Regions from separate parts of the Pseudofrankia sp. EUN1h genome, predicted to be linked through region 2. Evidence: predicted binding sites of a transcription regulator. Region 2 holds the regulator's gene; the other holds the start of a gene.
What was found. The regulator LexA, encoded in region 2, represses DNA repair genes until DNA is damaged. The targets are predictions, from matches to a motif close to CGAACNNNNGTTCG.
Positions count from the first base shown of each region.

Region 1: uvrA (excinuclease ABC subunit UvrA) is a predicted target of LexA. The motif match lies at 1,976-1,989, and genes of this name have one in related genera.

Region 1 covers NZ_MBLN01000052.1:124,716-132,425, reverse strand. Annotated here, with positions in the region: gene BCD49_RS17670 (MBL fold metallo-hydrolase) at 1-329, opposite strand, end outside; gene BCD49_RS17665 (glycosyltransferase family 2 protein) at 453-1,481, opposite strand; gene uvrA (excinuclease ABC subunit UvrA) at 2,233-5,145, shown strand; gene BCD49_RS17655 (hypothetical protein) at 5,313-5,540, shown strand; gene BCD49_RS17650 (helix-turn-helix transcriptional regulator) at 5,665-6,165, shown strand; gene BCD49_RS17645 (hypothetical protein) at 6,182-7,555, opposite strand.
Region 2 covers NZ_MBLN01000045.1:94,598-98,809, reverse strand. Annotated here, with positions in the region: gene hflX (GTPase HflX) at 1-571, shown strand, start outside; gene BCD49_RS11495 (hypothetical protein) at 612-1,907, shown strand; gene lexA (transcriptional repressor LexA) at 1,953-2,801, opposite strand; gene BCD49_RS11485 (hypothetical protein) at 3,237-3,569, shown strand; gene nrdR (transcriptional regulator NrdR) at 4,007-4,212, shown strand, end outside.

The DNA.
Region 1 (7,710 bases), on a different contig from region 2:
GCCACCGGGATCGCGGGCGCGTCGTCCGGGTGCGCGACGGTGGTCGCGCCGGTGGCCGCGACGATGTCGGAGAGTGCCTGGACGTGGTCGGCGTGGCGGTGCGTGGTGACCACGGTGGCCAGGCCCTCGTCGCCGATCACGCGCAGCAGGGTGTCCGCCTCGTTGGCCGCGTCGATGAGCAGCTGCTCGCCGGTGGCGGCGCAGCGCAGCAGGTAGCAGTTGTTGTCGAACGGGCCGACCGCGACCTTGGTGATCGTCAGGTCGGGCAGCTCCCGGACGTCCGCCGGCCCGCCCACCGTGACGTCGCCCGTGTACCCGCGCACGCTCATAGCTCCTCCTGCACTGCCACCGGCGGCCACTCGGCCGCGCGCCCGACGTCTCCGGCGCCACCATTCTCCCCGAGCACCCGCTGAGGACCGGCCGGGCACGGCTGGAAGGCACCCGGCGGGGGCTCACCAGCCAGCGGCGGCCGGGTTCGCGGGCGGGCCGGCGGGGCGCGGCCCGCCGGGGCGTGGCCGGACGCTGTCGAGACCGGCGAGCGCCATCCGGGTCCTGATCGGGACCGCGTGCCAGCGCGACCGGGCGGCGGGCTCCCACCAGGGCAGCGCGACCGCCTGGATCAGGCCGGCGAGGATCCACCCGGCCCTGGCGGCGTCGGGCCACCGGCCAAGGACCGCCTTGCGGGCCGCCAGCAGGGCGAGCTGGGCCGCGTGCACGGCCAGCCAGCCCCGGCCTATGGTCGCGCGGTGGCGGACGGCGTAGGCGACGGCGGCCCGGCCGAGCTCGCGCTGGAGCTCCGCGTCCCGGCCGGCGGTGCCACCGCCGGTGTGCAGCACCGGCCAGGCGTCGTCGCACCAGTCGATCCGCCCGTCGGCGGCGAGCAACCGGGCGAACAGGTCCGTCTCCTCGTAGTAGAGCCAGAAGGACGGGTCGAAACCGCCGATCCGCAGGAACGCCGACGTGCGGATCGCGAAGAACGCCCCGACCGGGTACCGCAACGCCGGCCAGCGCGCCACCGCGGCGGTCTCGCCGCGCAGCGCGGTGAAGGCGCTGGTGCCGGTGGTCGGCAGCACCGCGGTCGACCGCCCCGGCCCGCCGTCATGCGCGCGGATCGAGAACCCGAGGGCGTCGACGTCGGCGGCCGCCTGCGCGAGCAGTTTCGGCAGCATCTCCTGGGTGTCGGCGGGAATGGCGACATCGCTGTTGACGACCAGCAGCCAGTCCGGAAGGCCGCCGGGCGCGTCTACCTCCGGGGCGGCCGTCAGGGCTCGTTTGACCGCGAGATTCACCGCAGCGCCATAGCCGATGTTGCCGTGCCCCGTGTAAACGCGTACGCCGTCGGGCACGGCGCCGTGCGGCCTGCCGAGCTTGTTCTCGACCAATGCGACCCGGCAGCTCGCCATGCCGGCGAGCGCGCCGAGCAGTCTGTTCAGGTGGGGTGAGCCGCCGTAGGAGACGACGACCGCGAGCAGGCTGTGCAATATTCCGCCCTCCTGGGCGCGGGCCAGCCGCTCTTCGTCGTGATTTCGGCGACCAGCGTGCTTGATGACCGGTCTCACCGTAACCACCTCGGCGAGGCAGGCCCGGAAATTCTTTCCGGCGAGTCGGGGAAACAGCATGACCCTGGTCACGTCATACCAACTCGCTATCTCCCTGAATTTTCGTTCCGACCAGATGAAACATAGACAGCATACGGATCCGAATCGTTGCTGGAAGGACGAAAAGGCGTGTTGTGTCCGCCTTGTAATCGTCGCTCCGATACAGGGATGGCCGGTCGCGAGCGGTGCGGTGCGGGGGGCGGGAGGCCGCCGGGGACGGCGCCGCCGCGCGGAGGCCGCAGGTGGCGGACGGCGACCTCGCCCCACCAACCCACCAGCGCGCCCGACCCGGCCCGGCGGTCCGGCCCGCTGGGCCGCCGCCGGGGGTGGCCCCGATGTGGCCCCTCCGCGGGCACCGCATCCCGGGTCGCTAGTATCGAACGGACGTTCGGGAAGGCGTCCCGCGTCCGAGAAGTGTCGTATCCCATCCGTACGCTGGGAGTGCCTTTGTTCGGGCCCGGGTTGTCCGTATCGGGTTGAGCGCAGGGCAAGGAGCGTCGCCGGGCCGGGACCGCGGGTCAGGGCCCGCGGTCGGCGCTCCGGGTGCCGAAGTGCTGTCCCGTGGTCCCACGAACGCGATGCCAGGTCTGGCGCGGGTGGGGCCGACGAAGCCGAGAAGACGTGAGGAACGCGGATGACGGACCGTCTCGTCGTGCGGGGTGCGCGCGAACACAACCTGCGCGACGTCGACCTCGATCTCCCCCGCGACGGGCTGATCGTCTTCACCGGGCTGTCCGGCTCGGGGAAGTCCAGCCTGGCGTTCGACACGATCTTCGCCGAGGGGCAGCGACGCTACGTCGAGTCGCTGTCGGCCTATGCCCGCCAGTTCCTCGGGCAGATGGACAAGCCGGACGTCGACTTCATCGAGGGCCTGTCGCCGGCGGTCTCGATCGACCAGAAGTCGACCAACCGCAACCCACGCTCGACGGTCGGCACCATCACCGAGGTCTACGACTACCTGCGGCTGCTGTTCGCCAGGGCCGGCCGCCCGCACTGCCCGAAGTGCGGCCGGCCGATCGCGCGGCAGACCCCGCAGCAGATCGTCGACCGGCTGATGGAGCTCCCCGAGGGCACTCGTTTCCAGGTGCTGGCCCCGGTGATCCGCGGGCGCAAGGGCGAGTACGTCGACCTGTTCGCCGAGCTGCAGGGCTCCGGCTTCGCCCGTGCCCGGGTGGACGGCACGGTCGTCCCGCTGACCGACCCGCCGAAGCTGGAGAAGCAGAAGAAACACACGATCGAGGTCGTCGTCGACCGGCTCGCGATCAAGGAGACCGCCAAGCGCCGGCTCACCGACTCGGTCGAGACCGCGCTGCGCCTCGGCAACGGCCTGGTACTGCTCGACTTCGTCGACCGCGACCCGCACGACGAGGACCGCGAGCGGATGTACTCCGAGCACCTCGCCTGCCTCTACGACGACCTGTCGTTCGAGGAGCTCGAGCCTCGCTCGTTCTCGTTCAACACCCCCTACGGCGCCTGCCCCGAATGCACCGGCCTCGGCACCCGCAAGGAGGTCGACCCGGAGCTCGTCGTCACCGACCCGACGCTGTCGCTCGCCGGGGGTGCGATCGGCCCCTGGTCCGGCGGGCACAACAAGGAGTACTTCGAGCGGCTGCTGTCCGCGCTGGCCGAGGACCTGCACTTCTCGATGGACACCCCGTGGGAGGCACTGCCCGACCGCGCCCRCAAGGCGGTGCTGCACGGCAGCGGCGACACCGAGATCCACGTCGGGTACACCAACCGCTACGGCCGCAAGCGCTCGTACTACACGAGCTTCGAGGGCGTCATCCCGTTCCTGGAGCGCCGCCTGCGCGAGGCCGAGTCGGACACGAGCCGCGAGCGCTACGAGGGCTACATGCGCGACGTGCCGTGCCCGTCGTGCCGGGGCGCCCGGCTCAAGCCGGAGTCGCTCGCCGTGACGGTGGGCGGCCGTTCGATCGCCGAGGTCTCGGCGATGTCGATCGGCGACTGCGCCGGCTTCCTCGGGGACCTCGACCTGACGGAGCGGGAGCTCTCGATCGCCGGCCGGGTGCTCAAGGAGGTCGACGCGCGGCTCGCGTTCCTGCTCGACGTCGGCCTCGACTACCTCTCCCTCGACCGTTCCGCCGGCACCCTCGCCGGCGGCGAGGCGCAGCGGATCCGGCTGGCGACGCAGATCGGCTCCGGCCTCGTCGGCGTGCTCTACGTCCTCGACGAGCCGTCGATCGGCCTGCACCAGCGCGACAACCGCCGGCTCATCAAGACGTTGGTGCGGCTGCGTGACCTGGGCAACACGCTGATCGTCGTCGAGCACGACGAGGACACGATCCTCGCCTCCGACTGGGTCGTCGACATCGGCCCGGGCGCCGGCGAGCACGGCGGCCGGGTCGTCGTCTCCGGGCCCGTCTCCGAGCTGCTCACCAGCGAGGAGTCGCTGACCGGCGCGTACCTGTCCGGCCGGCGGTCCATCCCCGTCCCGGCGGTGCGCCGCCCGCCGACGAAGAGCCGGACGCTCACCGTCCACGGCGCCCGCGAGCACAACCTGCGCGACGTCACGGTCTCGTTCCCGCTCGGCTGCCTGGTCGCCGTCACCGGCGTCTCCGGGTCCGGCAAGTCGACCCTGGTGAACGACATCCTGGCCGCGGTGCTGGCGAACAAGCTCAACGGCGCTCGCGAGGTCCCCGGCCGGCACCGCACCGTCTCCGGCCTCGACCACCTCGACAAGGCCGTCCGCGTCGACCAGTCACCGATCGGGCGGACCCCGCGCTCCAACCCGGCGACCTACACCGGCGTGTTCGACCACATCCGGCGGCTGTTCGCCGAGACCACCGAGGCGAAGGTGCGCGGCTACCTGCCCGGCCGGTTCTCGTTCAACGTCAAGGGCGGCCGCTGCGAGGCGTGCTCCGGCGACGGCACGATCAAGATCGAGATGAACTTCCTTCCGGACGTGTACGTCCCCTGCGAGGTGTGCGCCGGCGCCCGGTACAACCGGGAGACCCTCGAGGTCCACTACAAGGGCAGGAACATCGCCGAGGTGCTCGACATGCCGATCGAGGAGGCGGCCGAGTTCTTCGCCGCCGTCCCGCCGATCGCCCGCCACCTGCGCACCCTCAACGACGTGGGCCTCGGCTACGTCCGGCTCGGCCAGTCCGCGCCCACGCTGTCCGGCGGCGAGGCGCAGCGGGTCAAGCTCGCCTCCGAGCTGCAGCGCCGCTCCACCGGGCGCACCGTCTACGTCCTCGACGAGCCGACCACCGGCCTGCACTTCGAGGACATCCGCAAGCTGCTCGGCGTGCTCGGCCGCCTCGTCGACGCCGGCAACACCGTCATCGTCATCGAGCACAACCTCGACGTCATCAAGACGGCGGACTGGCTGGTCGACATGGGCCCCGAGGGTGGCACCGGCGGCGGCCGGGTCGTCGCCGAGGGCACCCCGGAGGCGGTGGCCGCGAACCCGGCCAGCCACACCGGCGTCTTCCTCCGCGAGATCTTCTCCGGCCGCGCCGAGAAGTCAGCGACCGCCGACGCCTCCCAGCTCACCTCGGTCATCGGAGCCACCAGCGCCGCCTGACGTTTCGCGACGCCGGGGCCGCGCGGCTCGGCGGCCACGGCGTCCGCCGCGCGAACACCCGCGCGGCGGGGTTGATCGTGTCGCCGGCTAGGGTTGCCCGGGAGCGAAGGCGTGGCACCCGGTAACCTGCCCGGCGCCGAACCGAACGAGACGGAAGGCTGAGGCTGGTGTCCACTGCGGTCGTTGTACTCGTGCTCGACGGCGCCATCGAGCACCGCGTCGACATCTCCAGCCTGGTCGACGCCACCACGCCGTGGGAGGCGCGGCTCGCCACGCTGATGCGGGAGATGCAGGGCTGGCTGACCCGCGGCGAGGTGACGGCACTCCCGCTGGACGGCGGCGGCCAGGTGCTGGTCGCCTGGCGATCGATCAAGACCGTCGAGATCCGGCAGTAGCTGGCGGCGCGGCCATTGGGTGACGTGGCCGGTGGGGTGACGTGGGTGTCCCGTGCTTGGACGGGCGAGAAGGTGGCACCCTGACGGTGTGAGCCGGGACGAGCCGAAGGGACGACAGCGGACGGTGCCGACACATCAGCCGGCCGACCCCGGGCCGCTCGCGGTCGCGCTCACCGAGGACGAGGCCGTCGCCGCCGCGGTGGCGCTGGTCGCGCTGGCACCCGGCCCGGCGAGCGACGCCGCGCGGGAGGCACTGCACAAGGTCCTCACGGCGCTCGGCCCGGCGGGCCATGACAGGGTCACGGAGCTCGCGGCCCGGATGTGGGCCCGGCCGGACGGGCTGCCGCGCATACCGGCCACCCCGGTCATCGAGGACGCCATGCGTGACGGTGTCGCCGTCAGCATCGACTACGTCGACGCGGCCGGGAGGTCCAGCCACCGGCGGGTCGAACCGCACGCCTTCGCCTACGCCCGCGGCAACTGGTACCTGATGGCGTGGTGCCTGGACAAGGACGCGCCGCGCTGGTTCCGCTGGGACCGCGTCGAGCGCGCCGAACTCACCACCACGCCCATCCAGCCCCGCGTGGCCTTCTCCGTCTATCCCGCCCCGAGCCCCCGCGCCTGAAGGGCCGGCCGCGCCGTCAGCGGCCCGGGTGCTGGTTGGGACGGCCGAGGCCGGAGGGGATCACGGCGCGGCCGCGCGCCGGGGCCGTCTCGATCGCGCGGCGGATCTCCGCGGGGCCGACCGTTCCGACCACCCGGGGATGTCCCCGCTCGTCGCGCTGCTCCTCGTCGAGGACGAGGACGCAGCCGGCGGCGGGCCGGCTGGCGAGCCGGGGGACGACGACCGTGAGCGGTTCGTCCGGCCGGGCCGTCGGGACCGAGGACAGCGGGATCGTCACCCGGCTCACCTTGGCGAGGTCGCGGTCGTCGAGCGGCACGGAGGCCAGGTCACGCACCAGGGCGGCGCCGGCCAGCGACTCGTCGAAGTCGTGCACCGTGAACACGGTCGACATCGGCCTCCCCGGCGCCGCGGCGGAACGCAGCGCCTCGTCCACGGTCTGCCAGGCCGGCAGCCGGGGCGGCGGCGGGAGCATCACGTCCCGGACGAACACACCCTCGAGCGCGGTACCGGCGCGCTGGCGCGCCTGCGCCAGTCGGGAGGTGCCCAGCGCCATCCAGCCGAGCAGCACCGCCCACAGCCCGATCAGCCCGACGAGGAAGCAGGCGACGACCCCCGCGGCGATCATCGCCCAGCCGATGGCCACGCCGGTCCGCGCGACGACCGCCTCGGCCCGGCGGGGATCTCCGGTGCGGCGCAGCACGGACGCGGCCAGGATCCGCCCGCCCGGGGTCCGTGGCGACGGCAGCAGGTCGACCAGGGTGATGAGCAGTGTGAACGTCCCCACCCAGAGCGCGACCTGCCCGGCCAGCGCGAGCGTCCCGCCGGGCGCGAGCGCGCCGAGCGTCACGAAGACCGCGCCGCACAGGCCAGTCGCCAGCAGGCCCGCGCGGGCGATGGCCGCGTCCACCCGCGGGTCGAGCCCGCCCGGCCAGGACCGGCCCTGGCCGGCCGAGTCGGGAGGCTGCTCCGGCTCGGCCGGCCGCCGCGCGCCGCCGGCGGGCTCGGCCGGGTAGGGCTCCGTGGGAACACCCCAGACGATCTCGTCGCCGGGGCGCCTCCAGCCACCCGGCTCACCCGGTCCACCCGGCCCGCCCGGCCGGGCGAGCACGAGCCGGCTGCCGAACGCCCCGAGCACGATCGCGTGCACCTCGAGGCCGGCCCGGCGGGCCGCGACGGCCCGCAGCAGGTCGGCGACGACCAGGATCGCCAGCAGCAGGAGGGCACCGAGCAGGCCGGCACTGACGTACGCGGATCCCGTCCGGCTCGGGACGGTGACCGGCAGCGTTAGCCAACCGAGCAGCGCGGTGATGACCGCTACCGAGACAATCAGCCCCGGACGCACGATGATCCGGGGGATCCGCCTGCCCCGGTCCGCGTCATGGGTGGTCATTGCGCTCGTGGCTCCTTCCGAGGTTGCCCCGCGCGGTGATGCCGGCCTACGCGGTCGCCCTTCGCTCACTCAACGTCTGTCGTGCCCCTCGCCCTCCCACCCGAACCGGCGATCTCGCTACCAGCGTGGGCATTTTGCCGGTCTGCGCCGGACCC
Region 2 (4,212 bases):
GCTGGACCCGACGGTGCGCCGCGCGACGCTGCCCGACGGCCGGGTGTTCACGCTCACCGACACGGTCGGCTTCGTCCGCCACCTGCCCCACCAGATCGTCGAGGCGTTCCGCTCCACGCTCGAAGAGGTCGCGGACGCGGATCTGATCATCCATGTGGTCGACGGCTCGCATCCGGACCCGATCGGGCAGCTCTCGGCCGTGCGCGAGGTGCTGAACGACATCGACGCCGGCGACGTGCCCGAGCTCATCGTGGTGAACAAGACCGACATCGCCGACAAGACGACGGTCGCGGGCATCAAGCGGATCGCTCCCGACGCGGTGTGCGTGTCGGCGCGGACGGGTGCCGGCCTGGAGGAGCTGGTGGAGGCCCTGGCCGCCCGGGTGCCGCACCCGCAGGTCGAGGTCGACGTCCTCGTCCCGTACAACCGCGGGGATCTCGTCGCCCGGATCCACGAGTCCGGTGAGGTTCTCGACCAGGCGCACACCGCGACGGGCACCGAGCTGCGCGCTCGCGTCTCCGCGGGCCTGGCCGCCGACCTGGACGCCTTCCGCCAGAGCGTCGACGCCTAGGGCGCATCACCGCCACGGCGCCTGTCGGTAGGTTCGTGGCGTGGCCGTGGAGGAATCGGGCAAGGCGGACAAGCCCGGTTCGCTCGGGCTGGCCGCTGTCATCGGCGCGGTCGCCGGGCTGTCCCTCGCCACTCGGTGGGGTGCGCTCCCCATGATCGCGGCGGCCGTCGTCGGTGGCCTGCTGACGACGGTGTCGGAGGCGGTCGCGCGGGCGCGGCAGCGTCCCGGCCAGATCCCCGCGTTGTGGTCGCGCATCGTGATGAGCACCGCGATGGCGGCGCCCCTGGCGTGGGCGCTGGCGGCGGTGACCGGGGCCGGGCCGGTGGTCGTGGGCCTGGTCGCCGGCGCGCTGGCCGGCGCGCTGGGGCTCCGTCCGCAGAAGGTGGTGCTTGGCCCGCTGGTGGGGCTCGCCATCGGCTACGGGTGCCGGCTGCTCTGGGGCGACGTCCCTGCCGCGATCGTCGGCGCGGCCACCGTGCTCGCCTTCCGGACCGTGTCGGCGGCGATCTTCCGGGACCCGCAGGTGATGATGCTCGCCGAACGGGTCAGCCCCGCGGATCTGCCGTTCGTGGTCCCGCTGGTGGCGCGGACCCGCTATGTCGGGACGGGCTACGTGCGCGACCTGGCCGAGGTGCTCGGCGGCGACTACCAGGCCGCCGCCCCCGACGTCGGGATCGTCGCCTCGCTGGACGAGCTGGCCGGCCCCGAGTTCGATCCCGCGACCGTCGCCCCGCTGGTGCGGGAGTTCTACGAGCACACCACCCGGTTCACCCTCGACATCGTTCCGCGATGGCGGTTGTGGGTGCGGCCCGGCTACCTGCTCTACCGCACCGTGCTCGCGCGCCCGCTGGGGCAGGCGAACGTGCCCATGAACCAGCGAGAGGCGCAGCGTGGGGTTCGCAGCCGGATCGACACGATCAGCGGCACCGACGACGGCACCGTAAGCATCCGGGGCTGGATCAGGTCGTACGTCGACAACGACGAACCCATCTACGTGGGGATCTACACGACCTACCGCCGGGACGGCCGCGGCTACGTCAGCGTCGGCTTCCCGCTGCCACAGGCCAGCTTCACGGCCACCCTCGCGCCGACCGCGCGGGCCGGCGGCGGGCTGGTGCTGTCCAGCCGCGGCGACCTGGACCAGCCCGGGCACTATCTGACCTATGTGGACGCGGAGACGAAGGAGCTGACCGCCGCGGCGGTCCACGGCTTCGCCGAGCAGCTCGACGTCTACCTCGAGGACGGCGAGCTGCGAGCCGAACACGAGTTCTGGGTGTTCGGCCTGCCGTTCCTCGTGCTCCACTACTCGATCCACCGCAAGGCCGAACTCGGCTAGCCGAGTTCGGCTAGCCGAGTTCAGTCTCAGCGCCTCACGGAGTGCTCAGACGCGGCGCATGACGGCGACGACGCGGCCGAGGATGGTGGCGTCGTCGCCGGGGATGTCGTGGAAGGCCGGGTTCTCCGGCTGGAGCCACGCGTGGCCGTCCCGGCGGCGCAGCCGCTTGACGGTCGCCTCCCCGTCGATCAGGGCGGCGACGATCTCGCCGTTCTCGGCGACCGGCTGCTGGCGGACCGCCACCAGGTCGCCGTCGCAGATCGCCGCGTTGATCATCGAGTCGCCGACGACCCGGAGCAGGAACAGGGTGCCCTCGCCGACGATCTCACGCGGCAGCGGCAGCACGTCCTCGACCGCCTGCTCGGCGAGGATCGGCCCACCGGCGGCGATCCGGCCGACCAGCGGCACGTAGGCGGTCGCCGCCTTCAGCGAGTCCTGCTCGCCGGCCTCGCGGGCGAGCGCGTCGTCGGCCGGGCCGAGCGTGTGCACCCGCAGCGGGCTCACGCCGCCCCGGCCCCTGCCCGCGCCGGCCGTCTGCCGGGTCTTCGGGATCGGCCTGACCGGCCGGCCACCCTCGGGGGAGACCACCTCGATCGCCCGCGGCCGGTTCGGGTCGCGGCGCAGCAGGCCCTTGTCCTCGAGCATCCTGAGCTGGTGCGCGACGCTGCTGGTGCTGGTCAGGCCCACCGCCTCGCCGATCTCGCGCACGCTCGGCGGGTAGCCGCGCCGCTCGACCGCGTCACGGATCACCTCGAGCACCTTGCGCTGACGGGGAGTCAGGCCGTCGTCGTCGACGGGGCCGTCGGGGAAGGCGCGTACGGTGCCGTCGCTCTCCTCGTCGCCGCTGGCCGACGGGCGTCCTGCCCTGCGCGGCCCCCTGCCCTGCGTGGTCATGGCCTAGGTTCTCCCTCGCTCAAGGTCATGGTGCGGGACCGGGCCGCCGGCTTCTCATCGGCCTCACCTGTGGATAAGGGGAGCCGGGTTGCGCCCGATCGTGTGACGACCGTAGCCCGGTGGCGCGCGAATCTCAAACAGGCGTTCGAGCGTGTCTGCGTGCTCTGTCGGCCTTGTGCATGTAAGAATCGACCATCAGTTCGAAGCGGGCCCTGTCCTCGTCCTGACTTCCGCTACCGGCTACTGCCGCCGGTGGTCGCCAGTTGTAGATCTTGGGCTACCTTCCCGATGGCCCCAGATGTCTGCCGGGGATGTCTCCCTCGATGACCGGTCGCCACGGTTCTTCGAGGGCTCGCGCCCCGGACCCCCCGACGTTGGTTGAGCTTCGCTCGACGAGCTGTGCCGGGTAATGGCCCGGCCGCTAGGAGGTTTGGCGTGACGAACCCGCGTGGGGCCACCCTGGTCCCAGGGCGCCCGGCCCCGCGACAGCCGGACGGCGCCGATGTGATCGCCCTGCCCGTACCGAGCCGTCGTCGGTCGGCGAACGCCGCCCCGCCGGCGGTTCCCAGCCCGCTCGCGCGGGCTGTCGCCGCCGAGCACCCGGTCGCCGGCGCGAGGTTGGACCGCCGGCGGGCGGGACGGCCGGCGCCCGCGCTGAGGCTGACCGGCCGCGGCCGGGCCGTCGCCGGGCTCCTGCTTGTCCTCGCTGTCTGGGGCGCCACCAGCGCCGCATGGCTCGCCGTTCACTGGGCGCTCGCCGCCTTCTGACCGGCGGCGTCCTTCCCTGGCCCGACGCCCGCGCCGACCACCCGGTCGGCGCGGGCGTCGGGCTGTCGGCATGTGACGGTTCRTCGCGAACCTGCTGCTTCTCCCCGTCTGGGCGGGTGGGATCCGACACGCGCGGGGGGCATGCTCACGGGTGATCCGGGTATGCGCTACTCTGGCAGCACAACATCTTGTAGTTACATACCTGTAAGTAGTCCACAGCTTGTAGTTGCGGAATAGCTAGCCGCGGAACGGCAGCGTTCCGTGGGAGCTGTGGAGACCGTCCCGACGGTGCGCGGTCGCGCTCGTGGGAGCTTCCCCGGCCAGGTCGCCATGCCCTGCGTCAGCCATGCCTCGGGAAGCAGGGACGGGGCCGAAGCGTGGACGCGTTCTCTCGCGTGCGTGGTTGTTCCTACAGGGGTCTGACGAAGGGAGGAGCCGTGCGGTGTCCGTTTTGCCGGCATCCCGACAGCCGAGTGGTGGACAGCCGGGAAGCCGATGAGGGCGCGGCCATCCGGCGCCGCCGGGCGTGCCCGTCCTGCGGGCGGCGGTTCACGACCATGGAGGAGGCCTCGCTGCAGGTGCGCAAGCGCAGCGGTGCCGCCGAGCCGTTCAGCAGGGCCAAGGTCGTCGCTGGTGTCCGCAA